DNA from 4 places in the Paenibacillus sp. NPDC058071 genome. Region 1 is predicted to be linked to each of the others. Evidence: riboswitches for the same ligand, from Rfam matches in the RefSeq annotation. Region 1 holds a riboswitch; each other region holds the start of a gene.
What was found. Region 1 has a riboswitch for cyclic di-GMP ahead of ACFVTB_RS23790 (glycosyl hydrolase family 28-related protein). Riboswitches for the same ligand answer to the same signal wherever they lie in the genome.
Positions count from the first base shown of each region.

Region 1 (3,898 bases):
CGCCTCGTATACGGGCTTGACAGCCGCGTTAAGGATAAACGCCCCTCCTACACAAAGCGCTATCGTAATTAAAATAATCATGTAAAATCGGGAAACCGCCTGCTTTAATCGATCGATATCCATCGATGCACCTCGTCTTCTTTAATGGCCCGCCTGCTTGAAGGCCAAACTTGCTGCTTCTTCCATATTGGCGCTGCGCATGCCGTATCGGTCGCGAAGCTTGCCGAAATGCTCGACGATCTGTTCCAAAACGGCCATATTCGCTGAGCCGCCCTCGGCTAAGTTGTAAGGATGCCACCATAAATGATAAACCTGGCCTCGTTTGGCCGCGTAGGTCATCGCGTCTTTAATTCGTTTGATTCGCAAAGGCTCCAGATGTTTGAGTGCGGTAGAATAAGAACGAAGGAACTGGCTTGCGGGGATATTGATTGGTTCGGTCTCTCCATAAGACTGGAGCGGATAACAATGGTAGCCGGATAAGTTAAAGTAAGTGTCCGCTAGACGTAGCGCTCTCCGAAGCGGCGGATCGCCGGTACTGTACCCTCTGCGGTACAGCCAATGGGACGGATTGCCCCGGTAAACGCCGATGTTCAAACGGCGCAGCACCTGTAAATAACGTTCATTCATTTGATTGCGCGGGAAGACAATGCTCTCAAGCCGCAAGCCTCGCTTGTCCGCGATGGCGGCAGCGGCTTCCAAATCGGCTTGAAACTGCTCCTCGGTCTGGCCTTCCTCTTGGCAGTAATAATGCGAAAATGTATGGGTGGAAATGCTCTGATAAGGCGTTTCCTGAATAAGACGGATTAGCGAAGGCGCGAAATGGTCGGGATCGTCCGCCTCAGCATCGCCGATTCCGGAACTGGCCAGGTGGTCATACGGCGAGAGACCGTCGTCGACATATCCTGGCTTGTCTATCGGCAGACTTGCCAGCATTTCTCCTTTGGACTCGAAAAATAGCAATCCTACCGTAGCCCATGTCGCATGAATGCCGTTGCGCGCGAACAGCGCCAGCGTATCCGGTATCAAGCTGCGCTCTCGACCGAAACGACGCCTGTATTCTTCCAGAGAATATAAATCTCTTACGCCCCAATACAACTCAAAATCGATAGAAATGACGAATAAACCGCTATCTTGGCTCAATATGGCTTCATCCCTCTGTTCATACGTCGTTCATAGGCACTAATTCTATGAATCCTTGGACTTATTGGTAGTATAATCCTGCTCTTACAGCAAGTAAATAAAAATGATGCGACAATATACGACCGTTTTCGTCCAATAAATCTGTAAATTGTATCCATAGTATCACTAAATTAGTTCTTATGGATACGATTTTATAAAAAAAAGAACTAAAAAAAGCTCCGACACGGCGTGTCGAAGCTTTGGCTCAGCATCTATTTACAACAACTCAATATTATAATTCGACTTTTTGGACAGTTGAATAGTGAACATTTTAGCTTGAATCGTATTATCCGAGCAAACGATATTTTTTTGCACGTATTGCGACAGGTAGCTCGTCAAGTCGATGCCGCCGCCAACCGTCGTTTTGATAATATTTTTCGAAATCGTTCCTTTATCGGCATTTTGCCATGTCCAGATGCCTTTTTCACCGTTCTCGATTACATTGCTCTCCACTTTAAAGCTCGTAATGTTGCCAAGGCGGATCGCGGTTTTGCCTTGCTGAACGCTTCTCGCGCCCATCGTAATTTTATTGCCCGTAATTTCGATATCCTTGACCGTCTGGGAAGCGCCGACTTCAATCGCCGCGTAGAAGCTGCCTGTGCCTGAAATCGTATTGTTTTGAACGAGATTGTTGCTTCCGTAAATGCTGATGGCCGAGTACATATCAGGAGCCAATTTGCCTTTATCGCTGCCCGATTTGTAGTAATTGTTTTGCAAATACGAGTTTGTAATTTGGTTGCCGCTGACCGTCAGCCCTTGAGCATAGACTTTAACTGCCCGCTTGGCGTTGTTGTCGAAACGGTTATTGGTGATGATGCTTCTCGTATTCGAGCCGTTGCCGTTATCCAAATTCGGATCCTCGTAGTAGATGCCGTCGCCGTCGTCCGCCGGGCCGATATGATGGATGTAGTTGCTCGCGATCGTCATATTGGCCGCAACCGTTTCTTTTTTACCCCAAGCCGTCGTGACGTAGATGCCTCTGGCAATCAGGCTGCCGCTGGTCGGATTCAGCGCGATGATGTTGCTGATTTCGGTATTGCTGATCTCGATGTTCTTCGTATTGCCGAGCACAAGAATGCCCGAAAGTACGCCGCTGTAATAATCGCTGCTCGATTGCTTGCTGTGCGTTGCGTTAGCAGCAGTGATATTGCTTACACTCACATTTTCGCTGCCCGAATCGATCACGAGCACGCGGTTCACCTGCATGTTGCCGTCCAGCGAGAGGCTGCTGATCGAGAAGTTCGACCCAGCGGCGCGTACCAGTTCCCAACCGAATGTGCTCGTGCTTGCTTTGATGACAGAGCTTGTACCATCGCCAACGATGCTGCTGCTCACTGCCAGCGGCGATTTCACATTGACCATGTACGTTCCTTTCGGAAAGTAAACCGTTGCTTTTTTCGCGCCCCCGTCGTTCAGCGCTTTTTGAATCGCCGACGTATCATCGGTCCGTCCGTCGCCTTTTGCTCCGTAATCTTTTACATTTATACGATCAGCCGCGTGTGCTTGTTCGACAAATAGGCCAAAAAAACCGAATCCGCTTAAAAAGATGGTCAACATGATGGCTATCGATTTTTTCGAATAGCTGCTAAAAATACTCATTTCCCATTCCTCCAAATCTACGGATAAAAAATAGAATCATCCCGTTTCAGGACGATCCTACTCTCGTATCCTGAAACATTTCGGGAACTGGCTGGCATATGGTTTCCCATTTAGCCCCTGTAGCTTTGCGTCCCGCGCTTTCGCGACGGTTTGCCTTTATCGATGCTTCATCATATTAAATTTGGATAGAAAGGTGCATAACTAGTAGAAAAAGCCTATGACATGTCATAGGCCCGAAAATACTAGGAAACTTTCGGTAGCTGGCTGGCGTATGGTTGCCCATGTAGCCCCTATAGCTTTGCGTCCCGCGCTTTCGCGCGGTTTGCCCTTTTCGACATCTCACTCTATGAAATTATCGACAACTTCTGGTTCTATCATACCAAATTTCAGAATTGGAAGCAACAACCATTAGTAGAATAGAACGACAAGAATTTATCTGAATTTCCTGGGATCGATATAATCTATCGACCATTCCTTGGAATTAGTTTACAATTTATTCCCTAACCATTATCATAGTCAAGTAGACTCGCATCCTTCCGCTCGATCGAATCCCCATGACTGCCCCAAGATTATCGATTCGCCGGGAATGCGTGCAATAACGGAATGAATTTAAGGACGGGGTGGTCTCATGAATGTACTGGTTACCGGCGGCTACGGCTTCATCGGCTCTTTTGTCGCGGAAAGATTCTATAAAGAAGGACATAAGGTTATCATTATCGATAATCTCACATCGGGCCATCTGTCAAACTGCGGCTTCCCGCATGTTTCCTATATCGCCGATGTGGAGAGCACGGTATGCGACTCCATTTTCGACAGCCACAATATTGATATCGTTGTTCATTTGGCCGCTCAAATCAATGTCGTTACCTCAATGGACAACCCGTATGCCGATACCAAGTCGAATATACTCGGATTAACGAACATTTTGCAATTGGCGGCGAAGCATAAGGTGCGTAAATTTCTGTTCGCATCGTCGGCCGCCGTATACGGACTCAACGACCAAGTGCCGCTGAACGAGGACATGCCTTGCCAGCCGGTTTCTCCTTACGGCATCAACAAGCTGCTCGGCGAATATTATTGCACGAAATGGAGCGAGATTTACAAGCTGGACACCATCTGC
Region 1 is NZ_JBHVSK010000020.1:25,648-29,545, reverse strand. Features, by position in the region: gene ACFVTB_RS23800 (YveK family protein) at 1-123, opposite strand, end outside; gene ACFVTB_RS23795 (polysaccharide deacetylase family protein) at 142-1,140, opposite strand; gene ACFVTB_RS23790 (glycosyl hydrolase family 28-related protein) at 1,396-2,778, opposite strand; cyclic di-GMP riboswitch class I at 2,858-2,943, opposite strand; cyclic di-GMP riboswitch class I at 3,031-3,115, opposite strand; gene ACFVTB_RS23785 (NAD-dependent epimerase/dehydratase family protein) at 3,407-3,898, shown strand, end outside.

Region 2 (3,898 bases), on a different contig from region 1:
TCCATCAATCAGCACAATATCTCCGCCTGCAAGCAGACCGCTATTTGGCGATACAACTGTAATTGTCGGGGCAGGATATACAATTGCTGTATACGTATATCCATTAGCAAAAGTAAAGGCGCTTCCCTCAAGATCAATAACAGCTACATCCACCGGGCCAGGAGCCGATGCCGACGGGATTGTAACTTTCAAGCGAGTGGCGCTAACAAATGTTGTCGTTGCTACTTTACCGCCAACCGTAACTTTCATGCCGTTTTTGAAATTTTTACCATCAACCAGTATAATGTCTCCACCGGTTACAACGCCCGAATTCGGTGAAATCGTTAAAATCTCTGGATCTGTTTTCGGAGGAGCGATATATGTGAAGCCTTCAGTAACAGTTGCGCTCGTTCCATCTGGATTCGTAAATACAACGTCTGCCGGACCTGCCTTCAAACCTTGCGGTGACAATACTTTAATGTAAGTGGGATTATAGTAATCGCTTACGGTAGCTGCCACACCGTCAATCGTCACGCTGACGCCTCTCATCAAGTAATTACCTTGCACGGCAATTACAGTACCGCCAGCGAGCGGACCGCTGTTAGGCGACAACGATGTTATGATAGGATCAGTCTTGTACTGATACTGTCCAGCTGCAGTTTGTCCATCCGGATTTCTAACTTCAACAGCTACGGTTCCTTGGCTGCCTTTTGGCACAGTTACCGTAAGTTTATGCTCGTCTACAAATGTAACATTAGTAGCGTTATTCAGTCCGAATTTAACTGTCGCACCGGATACGAAATAATTACCATTAAGCGTAACCGTTTCCCCGCCATTCGGGTGGCCGAAGGCTTCTACGACAGAAGTTACTTCAGGAGCTGGCAGCTTTACGTTAACATTTACGTTCGGTATCGCCTTTTCACGATTTGCTCCAGCATAATCCTTATACTGAATTTGAGATGCTATTGTGGAAACAGGGAAGCTTCCGGCAGTTGTTTTACTTACAGGACGAATCTTATAAGTAAAAGTCAACGTTTTATTTTTCAACTCGTTAAACGTCCATGTCAATTTATTACCGTCTACTGTCGGTTTTGGAATGTTATTATCGTAGGAACCGGGAACAATTTCAAATGCCGGGCCTACAATATCCGTTACTTTAACGTCATATGCGCTCGCCAAACCGATCTCTTTTACGATAGCTGCATAAATTTCACTCAAACCGGTAGAACCAAGCACAAAGTGATGGTGACTGGCTGTTGTAGCCATGTCCTTCATCAAAATATTTGGACCGCTTGTGTCCGGATTATCGGTTTGTTTCAGTAGTGCAATCGTATAAAAAATAATACCTGCATCTTTGGCTTCTTGTGCTTTTTGTTTCGCAAATCCATAGGGGTCATTTGCTGGTTGCGTAGCGTCGCCATCCGTCATAATAACGATAACCGGTTGGGCTTCCGGGCGATGATCCGCAAGTAGGTTCGCAGCCACCGTAATGGCATCGCCAGTCGCAGTCGAACCATTCGCAGTAATCCCGTTTATATAATTCTTAGCCGTATCTTTTTCTGTTGTAAACGGCAGCGTCCCAATCGTGTTAGAAGAAGAGAAATCGACAACGGCCACACGATGCTTTGTCAGATCCATCAAATCGACGAACCCTTTTGCAGCTTCCTTCGCATTGGTCATTTTGTCCTCGCCATTATTGTAGCCAGGCAGCATACTTCCTGATTTGTCGATAACAAGAACTACATCATTAGGCTGAACGACATTGACAGGCGGGGTGCCTGTAATGTTCAAAATCACTTCTGTTTCGTCCAGCGTAGTAATCGTCGACTTGCTAACCGTTTTTGTTACGCCTACATAATCATTTGGCGCTGCTTGCGCTGCAGGTGGTGTCAAAAAACCGCCTAGTGCGATGCACACTGCAAGTACGAGCAAAAAGCTTTGTTTCAAACGTTTCATCATCTTTGTTCCCTCCCATTATAATAAAAAAAACAACAGCAGGTTGCTATTGTTTTAATTACAAACCAATGTAGCAACCTGGCGATCTTTCTGCCGACCTACTAAAGCGAGCAAAAAGACCCATGGCTTTGCGTCACTACATTGCTGTAGTTTTGCCTTTATTCTATTTTCTAGTTCTATAGTAATAATTTTCATATATATCTTACTATATGATACATTTTTCTACAATCATTTATTTATGATTGTCAATAAAGTATCCTATATGTTGAATCATGTCTTGCTGATATGCATTTCTTGAACGTTTACCTTCAGAAATTTGCTTAAGTTGCTTGCCCGCTTCCTCTTTCAGCAACAGCATTTTCTTCATCAATTCCCGTTCCACAGTCAGGCAGTCCATAAGCAATTGCCTTTCCAGATCATTATAGACATGCGACTCTAGCTCAACTCGATGACGAATCAGTTCTCTTAATTCCGCCTGTCTGTTTTGCAGAGAAAAAAGCAAACCGTGGTTTGCTTCTTCCTCTAGATCCAGAGACAACATGGATACACCCGTTTCTTTCATCTCTTCTAGAATTTGATTGACAGTTAATGTCACAGGAGCACCTGCCTTCATTACTTCAATGTCTTCATCGCTTCCGACCATGTATCTCTCAATTCGGTAAGCAACTGCACACAATTGTCTGCAGCTTCCACATCCAGCTTCGTATTTGCTTTCATCAATAATTCATTCATGTACAAATATAAGCTGCTTAGTTGTTGCGATATTTCATATTCCATATTTAGTGTAGAGTGTAATTCCTCAATGATGTTCTGCGCTTTCACGAAGTTGAGATGCTTTCCTTCAAAATCATGTTTTTCTATACATACCGTCGCTTGTTTTATAAACCGAATACAGCCGCTATACAACATTAAAGTCAGTTCTCCAGGCGAGGATGTTTGGACCTTCGTTATTAAATAGCTGTCTTGCGGTTGAACCATCATCCGCTATCACCTTTTTTCGTCGATTATCGCCCCTACCGTGAGTTCCTTTAACTTTTCAACAAGATCGATAAACTTTTCAGAAGGTATTTCGTGTACGATTTCATGTGTATCTTTATTCATAATCTGTACAATTACCTGCTTAGTAGCTTGATGTATCTTGTAGTTAAATTCGTGCTCGGTACCTTGAACGGCTTTATTTGCTCTTTCCACAGCACTAACGAGCGCTTTCTCACTGACCGACAAGATTTGATTTTTACTTTTTTGTTTTAATACTGTGTATTCCCCTGCTACCCTAATGATAGGAGTAGAGTCAAGCTTCGTTGATGACTGCACTGGCTGGAGTTTGGAATTTATATCCATTTACCTCAAACCCCTTTTTTAACTAAATTGAGATGATAGCCAAGATAATTGGGAGTTGCCATTCGATATGGCTTTCTCCATATTGGCAAACATAGCATAGTAACGATCTTCTTTTTTATCAAGAACTTTATTTCTTTGCTCCACCTTCGAATCGATTTTATCGATCTGCATATTCAAGCTTTCAGCCGTATTCACGCCGCCGTTAATTTTACGAGAAATAGATATAATAGCGTCGTTCGCGATGTCGAAAATTCTTTGGAACAACCCTGTATTTCCACTCGTTTGCGAAGTGAAGGTCTGAACAACAGCATCTGGGTCGGCCTGAATAGCTGCACGAAGCTTGGTTTCATCGATAATCAGTTTGCCGTTATCCGGCGATCCTTTTGAATAAGCGGGAGTCATAATCCCCAGTTCGGTGAGCGTATCATAATTGGGATTGCCGCCGCCTACAGTTGTAGAAGCGATTTTCCTCAAACTGGATAACGCACTGCCTAAAATATTGTCGTTGCGAAGATTACCGCTTTTCGCTTTATCCTCCCAAGCTGCAATATCACGGTCAGACATCGCATCTTTCTCTTCGGACGTTAGAGGCTGATAGTTGCGGTATACCTTTTCCGTCGTT
Region 2 is NZ_JBHVSK010000016.1:57,975-61,872, forward strand. Features, by position in the region: gene ACFVTB_RS21815 (IPT/TIG domain-containing protein) at 1-1,938, opposite strand, end outside; cyclic di-GMP riboswitch class I at 2,005-2,102, opposite strand; gene ACFVTB_RS21820 (hypothetical protein) at 2,168-2,578, opposite strand; gene fliS (flagellar export chaperone FliS) at 2,548-2,916, opposite strand; gene ACFVTB_RS21830 (flagellar protein FlaG) at 2,923-3,276, opposite strand; gene fliD (flagellar filament capping protein FliD) at 3,295-3,898, opposite strand, start outside.
Region 2: another riboswitch for cyclic di-GMP. It lies ahead of ACFVTB_RS21815 (IPT/TIG domain-containing protein); the one in region 1 lies ahead of ACFVTB_RS23790 (glycosyl hydrolase family 28-related protein).

Region 3 (3,898 bases), on a different contig from region 1:
CTTGCGCGAAGGCAAGCAAACGTTCGCCGCTCTCCGCAACGTCGTTCTGAATGAAGTGCAGCTCTTTCGTAATATTTTTCGAAATATCGTTCGTTTGGCCGGATAGCTTGCGAATTTCATCAGCGACGACAGCGAAACCGCGTCCGTGCTCACCTGCGCGAGCCGATTCAATCGAAGCGTTCAGCGACAGCAAGTTCGTCTGCGTATTCAAATCTTGAATGCCGTCCAGAAACTTCGATACTTGTCCGTAACGCTCCGTAATACGCTTGAACGCTTCCGTTACGAGCTGGAATTGCTCAACGGCCTGATTGGCCATTTGTACAACGCCTTCCATATCGCGGGAGCCTTCTTGCGAAGCGTTCTTCATTTGCTGCATATCATTATTAATATAATCGCTAGAAGCTGCGATCTCTTCCGAGCTGGCCGAGATTTGCTCTGTTACAGCAGAAATCGAAGAAGCGTCATCATATTGGGAGAGCAGGATACTCCGCCCGTCCGTAATTTGTCCTTTGACCTGCTCCGAAGCCATCCGGTTGCGGTCGACCATATCGCCCATCGAATTGGACATCGCCAGCACCGTGCTGCTTACTTCCAGCGTCGACTTAATCGTATCGCGCAGCTTGCCGCCCATATCGGCGAGCAAACGATCGATATCTCCGAATTCGTCCTGGCGTTCCAGCTTCTTGTTGAAGGTGAAGTCGCTGTTCTTGTAGGCTTCGATTCGGCCCATAATGCCGGCCAAACCTTTTCTGATGCTGCGGTTGAGCGTGTACGACATCAGGAACGGAATGACGGCCAGCACGAGCACGTTGATCAGAATGATCATATTCGCCGCATCCATGCTGCGGCTCAGACGCTTCTCCGTTTCGCCAAGATCGGTGCCCATTCTGTTGTCCACCGACTCGCTCGCATAGCTAAGCGTGATCGTATAGACGGAGATCAGATTTTTTACGCGGAAAGACTTCATTTCCGTACTTAAGTCTTTCGTGTTCAAATCCGTCGTCATCAAATTGTTGTAGGCCATTTCGAATACCGCAATTTGATTAGAATACGTCAAATTCGATTCGTCGGCTGGGAACATCTCGTCAATCTTTTTAAACGTATCCTTCAGTTTAGCAATTTTATCAGGAACGGTTGCGAGCATCTCTTGAATCGATTCAATCTGCGAAGTGTCCGAATTCTCGATCACGTCGATCATATGTAGCATGGAGCGCAGCATCGTGTCGGATACTTCTCTGTATTGCCTGTTCGCTTCGTTCAGCGTATTGGAATCATCCACGGCGTTCGATACTGATAAATTTTGAGTAAAAATAAATACGCCTGCCCCCACGTTAAACAACGTAATAACTGAGGTAATCAACAGGAGCTTAAATGTAATCTTCTGCTTGCCTAAAAACTGAGCGGCCATCGAAGGCCATTTCTTTACCTTCTGAATCATCTGTCGGTTCTCTCCTTTTGATGTAGGTCCAACAAGGCAAAAAAAAACTATTCGGCCGCAAAAAGGGGCGAATAGCTTAGCAATGCTAGTTGGCTAGTCCTCTTACTGGCGGTCTGGCAGCCGTAGTCGCCTGCTGTGCGACATTAGGCCCATAACTTTGCGCCCTTATCTTTCGATAAGTTTGCCATTTTACAGTATTCGACTGTCTTCGACACCTCTCTAGTTTAGGTCAAATTTGCCAATTTGTAAAACAAAATCTTGAAATAGTTGCCTTCCATAACCATAATCGCCTGCACGTCTGCAAGCGGAATAGACGCAAACCGACAAACTCGCTTATAATAGGGCTAATTAGAGACGAACGGGAGAGAGTGTGCAATGGATTTCCGGCTGGATTTAATCGATAACAAAATTGAGTTTTTCGAGGCGGGCGACTTGAGGACGCTGGAGCTGAAGGTCGATCAGCAAATCGAAAACAACAAGGCTTTACTGCTTGACGTGCATCATGTACAGCATCAGGTCGTGTTCAATCCGAACAGCGGGAAAATGCAGTACAGCGCCGTTGTTCATTTCAAAGCAAAAAAGGGATAATACAGCTCTGAAAAAAAAGGGTTGCATAACGGGCTATGCTTATGGCATAATACTTTTTGTCGCTTGTTGATATGCGCCGGTGTAGCTCAGTTGGTAGAGCAACTGACTTGTAATCAGTAGGTCGTGGGTTCGACTCCTATCGCCGGCACCATTTTTTTTCTTAGTACGGGACGTAGCTCAGCTTGGTAGAGCACCTGGTTTGGGACCAGGGGGTCGCATGTTCAAATCGTGTCGTCCCGACCATTAAAAGCGAACTAGACGGAAGCTTAATTTCGATTAAGCTTCCTTTTTTGTACCCTGAAACTTTCTACCGGACGCTGCGTCTATCCCTGTATGAGGAAGATGAAGATGACGAAAACAAATAAAAATCGTAATCGGCGAGGCCCGCGAACAGTAATCTTCACCGCTGCCGGCCTCGCTTTCCTTTGCTGCCTATTGTTTTGCGTTTCCGCCTATCGCATATGGACCTTTGGCAATGTTTCTGATTCGGTGAAAGCCGATGCCGCCATCGTACTCGGAGCAGCCGTATGGAACGGCGAGCCTTCTCCGGTGCTTAAGAAGCGGATCGAGCATGCGGTTACGCTGTACCGGCAGGGCTCGGCGGGCAAAATCATTTTCACGGGCGGCCGCACGAGCGAAGGCGAGCCGTCGGAAGCGGAAGCTTCGTTTGCCTACGCAGAATTGCTTGGCGTCCCTCCCAAAGATATGCTTATTGAGACCGAGTCGACTATTACCGAACAAAACTTGCTCTATTCCCGTAAAATTGCTGCAAGGAACGGATTAAACAGCTATTTGATCGTTAGTGATCCGCTCCATATGAAGCGAGCGATGACGATGGCGCATCGCTTCGGCATGGAAGCCTACTCATCGCCGGCGGCCGATTCCGCTTATCAAAGCTTACGGACGAAGCTGCCTTTCCTCTTCAGGGAAACGTTCTATGAGATCGGATTTACCGTTACATCTCCATTTCGTTCATTTCCCGGCTCTTAGATGCGTATCAGCGCATGAATGACTGCGTTCAGCTGTAGTCTCGTTCCAGACCTTCCTTTATATAGCGGATAAGAAGGTCCGACTTCTCCTTGTTATCGTCGCTGTTATAGATGACCAGATCGCAATCGACCAGTGCCTCTATCTCATCATCGAAGGAAGCCAATCGCCGGGTCGCGTCGGCTTCGTCGGATGCCCGCTTGAGAAGCCGATCGCGGCATTGCGCCTTGTCCGCTTTGACGCCAATAACGAGAATTGATTGTCCGAACTGCTCTCTGACCTTCTTGACGCCATTTGCATCCAAGACGATCGACCGCGTCTCTCCCCGCTCTACCGCCTCTTTGATTGCATCCAAGTGCGTTCCGTAATAATGCCCCTGATACTCAGTCATCTCAAGCAGCTCTCCCTTCTCCAACATAACGGCCATTTGCGCCTTCGTTCCGAAATAATAATGCTGCCCTTGAACCTCCCCGCTTCTTGGCGGTCTCGACGTCCATGTCACAACTCTAGGCACACCGAGCATCGCTTGCAGCGAGCTTTTCCCCGAAGCGCTTGGTCCTTGAAAGACGATCAAATGCCATTTCATCGCTTACCCCTCCGTTGTTTAATTGTAGAGTTACTCGTCCACTGTCCCCGTTGTCCGTTTTTACAGTTTACCAGAAGGCGGAGCAGGGAACCTCCTCTATTTCGGCGGCTATCGACTGGCGGCTGGCGGAGAGACATTGACTTTTACAGGCGAAGGCGTTAACGTTTATGCTCATAAAAAGATGTCATTACATTCAAAAGGACGGTGCTGCGAAATGGAAAAAGCGACATTTTCCGGAGGATGCTTCTGGTGCATGGTTACCCCGTTTGACGAGCTGCCGGGCATCGCCGGCATCGTCT
Region 3 is NZ_JBHVSK010000010.1:142,734-146,631, reverse strand. Features, by position in the region: gene ACFVTB_RS17710 (methyl-accepting chemotaxis protein) at 1-1,438, opposite strand, end outside; cyclic di-GMP riboswitch class I at 1,543-1,634, opposite strand; gene ACFVTB_RS17705 (YrzA family protein) at 1,814-2,026, shown strand; tRNA gene ACFVTB_RS17700 (tRNA-Thr) at 2,102-2,177, shown strand; tRNA gene ACFVTB_RS17695 (tRNA-Pro) at 2,193-2,269, shown strand; gene ACFVTB_RS17690 (YdcF family protein) at 2,375-3,016, shown strand; gene ACFVTB_RS17685 (guanylate kinase) at 3,045-3,599, opposite strand; gene msrA (peptide-methionine (S)-S-oxide reductase MsrA) at 3,814-3,898, shown strand, end outside.
Region 3: another riboswitch for cyclic di-GMP. It lies ahead of ACFVTB_RS17710 (methyl-accepting chemotaxis protein); the one in region 1 lies ahead of ACFVTB_RS23790 (glycosyl hydrolase family 28-related protein).

Region 4 (3,898 bases), on a different contig from region 1:
GTCTTTCCCGCGGAAAACGATCGCGATACTGGTCAGCTGCATCGGTTTCTACGTTATAGTTCCGTTGCTCATTTACAGCTTATCCTACATTCCGGTGCTTTCCGTTCCAGGCGATCAGTTTACGGCTACCCGGCTTGTTGAATATCAAAAGAATATGTATAACTACCACAGCAATCTAGTGTCGACACATCCGTATTCTTCCCAGTGGTGGGAATGGCCGTTTATGAAACGACCGGTTTGGTATTACAGCGGCGAGGACGTGTCGAGTCCGGATCACGTATCGACCATCTCTGCGTTCGGAAATCCGATCATTTGGTGGTTTGGATTGTTCGCGCTGCTGCTATCGGTTTATTTGAGCCTCAAACGAAAAGATAAATATATGTATGTCGTTTGGATCGCTTATTTTTCGCAATACTTGCCATGGATGCTGGTGCCGCGGCTGACGTTCATTTACCACTACTTTGCGATGGTACCGTTTATGATTTTGTCTATCGTTTACTTGTTTAAGCTATACGAGGAAAAATATCCGCAACGGCGTTGGCTGCGATACGGGTTTACAGGGGCTGCTGTGCTTCTTTTCCTCATTTACTATCCAGTGCTGTCGGGCTTCGAAGTGTCGAAAGCGTATGCGGAAGGTCTTCGTTTGTTCCAGTCCTGGGTGTTTTATAGATAGTCTCGCTTAGTGAATTGAATAAAATCGCAATTTAACATTAAAAAGGAGGGATTGGCTTGAAGGCGAAATACAGTATCGTCGTACCGATGTTCAATGAGCAGGAAGTGATCGAGCATACGTATCGGAAGCTGAAGGAAGTAATGGACGGCTATGGAGAGCCTTACGAGCTGGTTTTCGTCAACGACGGCAGCATAGACCGGACGGTAGCGATCGTAGGCGAAATTAGCCGAGACGACCGAAATGTCAGGCTGATTAATTTTTCCCGCAACTTCGGGCATCAGGTCGCGATTACGGCCGGCATGGATTACGCGCAGGGCGATGCGGTTGTGATTATCGACGCCGACCTTCAGGACCCTCCAGAAGTCATTCTGCAAATGATCGAAAAGTGGAAAGAAGGCTATGAAGTTGTCTATGGCAAACGGATTAAGCGTAAGGGCGAAACGGTCTTCAAAAAGCTGACGGCTATGATGTTTTACCGGCTGATGACGAGCATGACCAACTTCGATATCCCGACCGATACCGGTGATTTCCGTCTTATCGACCGCAAGGTTTGCGACGTGCTTCGCGGCTTGAAGGAGAAAAATCGTTTTGTGCGCGGTCTGGTCAGCTGGGTTGGCTTCCGTCAAACGAGCGTGGAGTATGTGCGGGAGGAGCGATTTGCGGGAGAGACGAAGTATCCGCTGAAAAAAATGATCCATTTTGCGATCGACGGCATTACGTCGTTCTCGCATAAACCGTTGAAAATCGCAACTTATATTGGGTTTACGCTATCGATCTCCAGCTTCATTTATTTGCTAATCGTGTTGTATCAGAAGCTGTTCACCAATGCGACGATTACAGGCTGGGCGTCGACGGTTGGCATCAATCTCTTTTTCAACGGGATTATCCTCATCCTCCTCGGCATGATCGGCGAATATATCGGAAGAATTTATGATGAGTCGAAGGGGCGGCCGCTCTACATCGTAAGGGAAGAGCTTGGTTTCGAGAAGGACGGACAGGCTGGAGACAGAGAAACGCCTGAGTCAGGCGGAAGGGAACGTGAGTATGTCCGCCACTAGCGGCGAGGAGCGGCGCAGATGGCCTGCATTTAAGCAATTCATCTTATTTAATCTGGTAGGGCTTGTGAATACGGCAGTTGATTTTGCTATTTTCGGACTATTGGTTTGGGCAGGACTGCACGCGGCGGCAAGTCAGGTCGTTTCTTATGCGGCCGGCATGGCTAACAGCTATTGGATGAATTCACGGTTTACGTTCAAATCGTCCGCTGGCGCGTCTGCCGATGGGCCAATTGGCGGAGGGCGACTGCTGCGGTTCGTGCTGCTGAACTTGGCTGTGTTAGGCGTATCGGTAAGCTTGCTCTATTTAGCGGTGGAGAGACTGACGTGGAATCCGTTTATTGCAAAAATTGTCGTCACATGTCTAACCGTTTTGTTGAATTTTGTCGGCAGCAAACGCTGGGTTTTTCGTCCTCAAAAGCAAGTCGAAAATTGAATAAAAAAGCGTTGACTTCTATTTGCTACTAATTGTAGAATAGGTTTTGCAAACCGGATGAAATTGGTATTATTACTCGGTTTTGCAATTATTCCATACATATAACATGCAAATAGCAAACCATTCGAAAGGATGGGACGCAAAGTCTGGAGTCTAAGGCATGACGCGAAAGCGTGCTTGCGATGATCGTCCGACTGCCATGAATATGACCATATTCAGGGCAGTCTTTTTTATTGCCTGGAATGTGGAATTATTTACTGGGGGAGTGTTGAAGACATGAAATTCAAGGCATTGATTGCGAGTCTCCTCGTAGTGATGCTGACGTTCGGCGGATACAGTGTCGTATTTGCAACGTGGGGCGGAGGCGGTTCTACACCAGATCCATGCTCGGGCGATTATGTTGATGCGAGTTGGATCGGGAAAGGCGAAACGAGAAAGTTAAAGGTTACGGAATGGTCCTTTTTCCCGAAATCGTATGATCTTGCTACCCTGAAGTTCTCCAATGACAAGAAGACGGTCAATTGGCAGACGGAAGGGGATCGGTATGAGGTTACTTGTCTTTATGTATCAAGCGATCTTATCGGCCTATCCGGTGTGAAGTATCCTACTAACGGCAGTACAAGCGGCACCGACTTGAAAGCTCCAAAAGCATTCGGATTTACGCAAACAATTGAATATGTAGCTGTCTACTATAAGAAAAAGCCAGCAACGCCGACAAATCCTCCGACTCTTCCGCCGACAGCTGAACCGACAGCGGTGCCTACACCAACGCCTACGGTAAAGCCAACAACGGAACCGACAACGGAACCAACGACGGAGCCAACAACAGCGCCGACAACGGAACCAACGACGGAGCCAACAACAGCGCCGACAACGGAACCAACAACGGCCCCGACGACGGAGCCAACAACAGCACCGACAACGGAACCAACGACGGAGCCAACAACAGCGCCGACAACGGAACCAACGACGGAGCCAACAACGGCCCCGACGACGGAGCCAACAACAGCGCCGACAACGGAACCAACGACGGAGCCAACAACAGCGCCGACAACGGAACCAACGACGGAGCCAACAACAGCGCCGACAACGGAGCCAACAACAGCGCCGACAACGGAGCCAACAACAGCGCCGACAACGGAGCCAACAACAGCGCCGACAACGGCACCGACAACAGAACCAACAACGGCGCCAACGCCAACGCCTCAGCCGTCTACGGAGCCAACGGATAGCCCAACGCCAACGCCGAATGTTCCGCAACCAACGGATGAGCCAAGCAGCGGTCCTTCTACACCGGGTGGTTCGACATCGACGCCAACACCATCACCAACTGCAACACCATCATCGACACCAACATCCACACCTGGTGGAACGCCAACAACTGCTCCTACAGAGCAACCGTCTAATGAACCGCTTGAAGTTGTAATCGACGACGAGCAAGGTCCTCTTGGCGGGGTTGATACAACGACTGATGTTACGGAAACAGATGCCGCGGGAGCAGAACCAACATCTGCTGTTGGCAGCGAAGTAACTGTAACCGAAGAAGTACCACTTGGCGCTCTCCCTAAAACAGGCGAGTCCAGCTCGCTACCATATTATTTGGCAGGCGGTTTGGTTGCTCTGCTTGGAGGATTTATCCTAACGAGAAATAGACGGAGAGTTTAATCACTTCTTTATATGTAGAAATATGTAGAGAGAGGATTAGTCGAAACTAGGCTAACCTCTCTATTTTTT
Region 4 is NZ_JBHVSK010000024.1:82,465-86,362, forward strand. Features, by position in the region: gene ACFVTB_RS26170 (glycosyltransferase family 39 protein) at 1-673, shown strand, start outside; gene ACFVTB_RS26175 (glycosyltransferase family 2 protein) at 724-1,731, shown strand; gene ACFVTB_RS26180 (GtrA family protein) at 1,718-2,164, shown strand; cyclic di-GMP riboswitch class I at 2,269-2,366, shown strand; gene ACFVTB_RS26185 (LPXTG cell wall anchor domain-containing protein) at 2,441-3,829, shown strand.
Region 4: another riboswitch for cyclic di-GMP. It lies ahead of ACFVTB_RS26185 (LPXTG cell wall anchor domain-containing protein); the one in region 1 lies ahead of ACFVTB_RS23790 (glycosyl hydrolase family 28-related protein).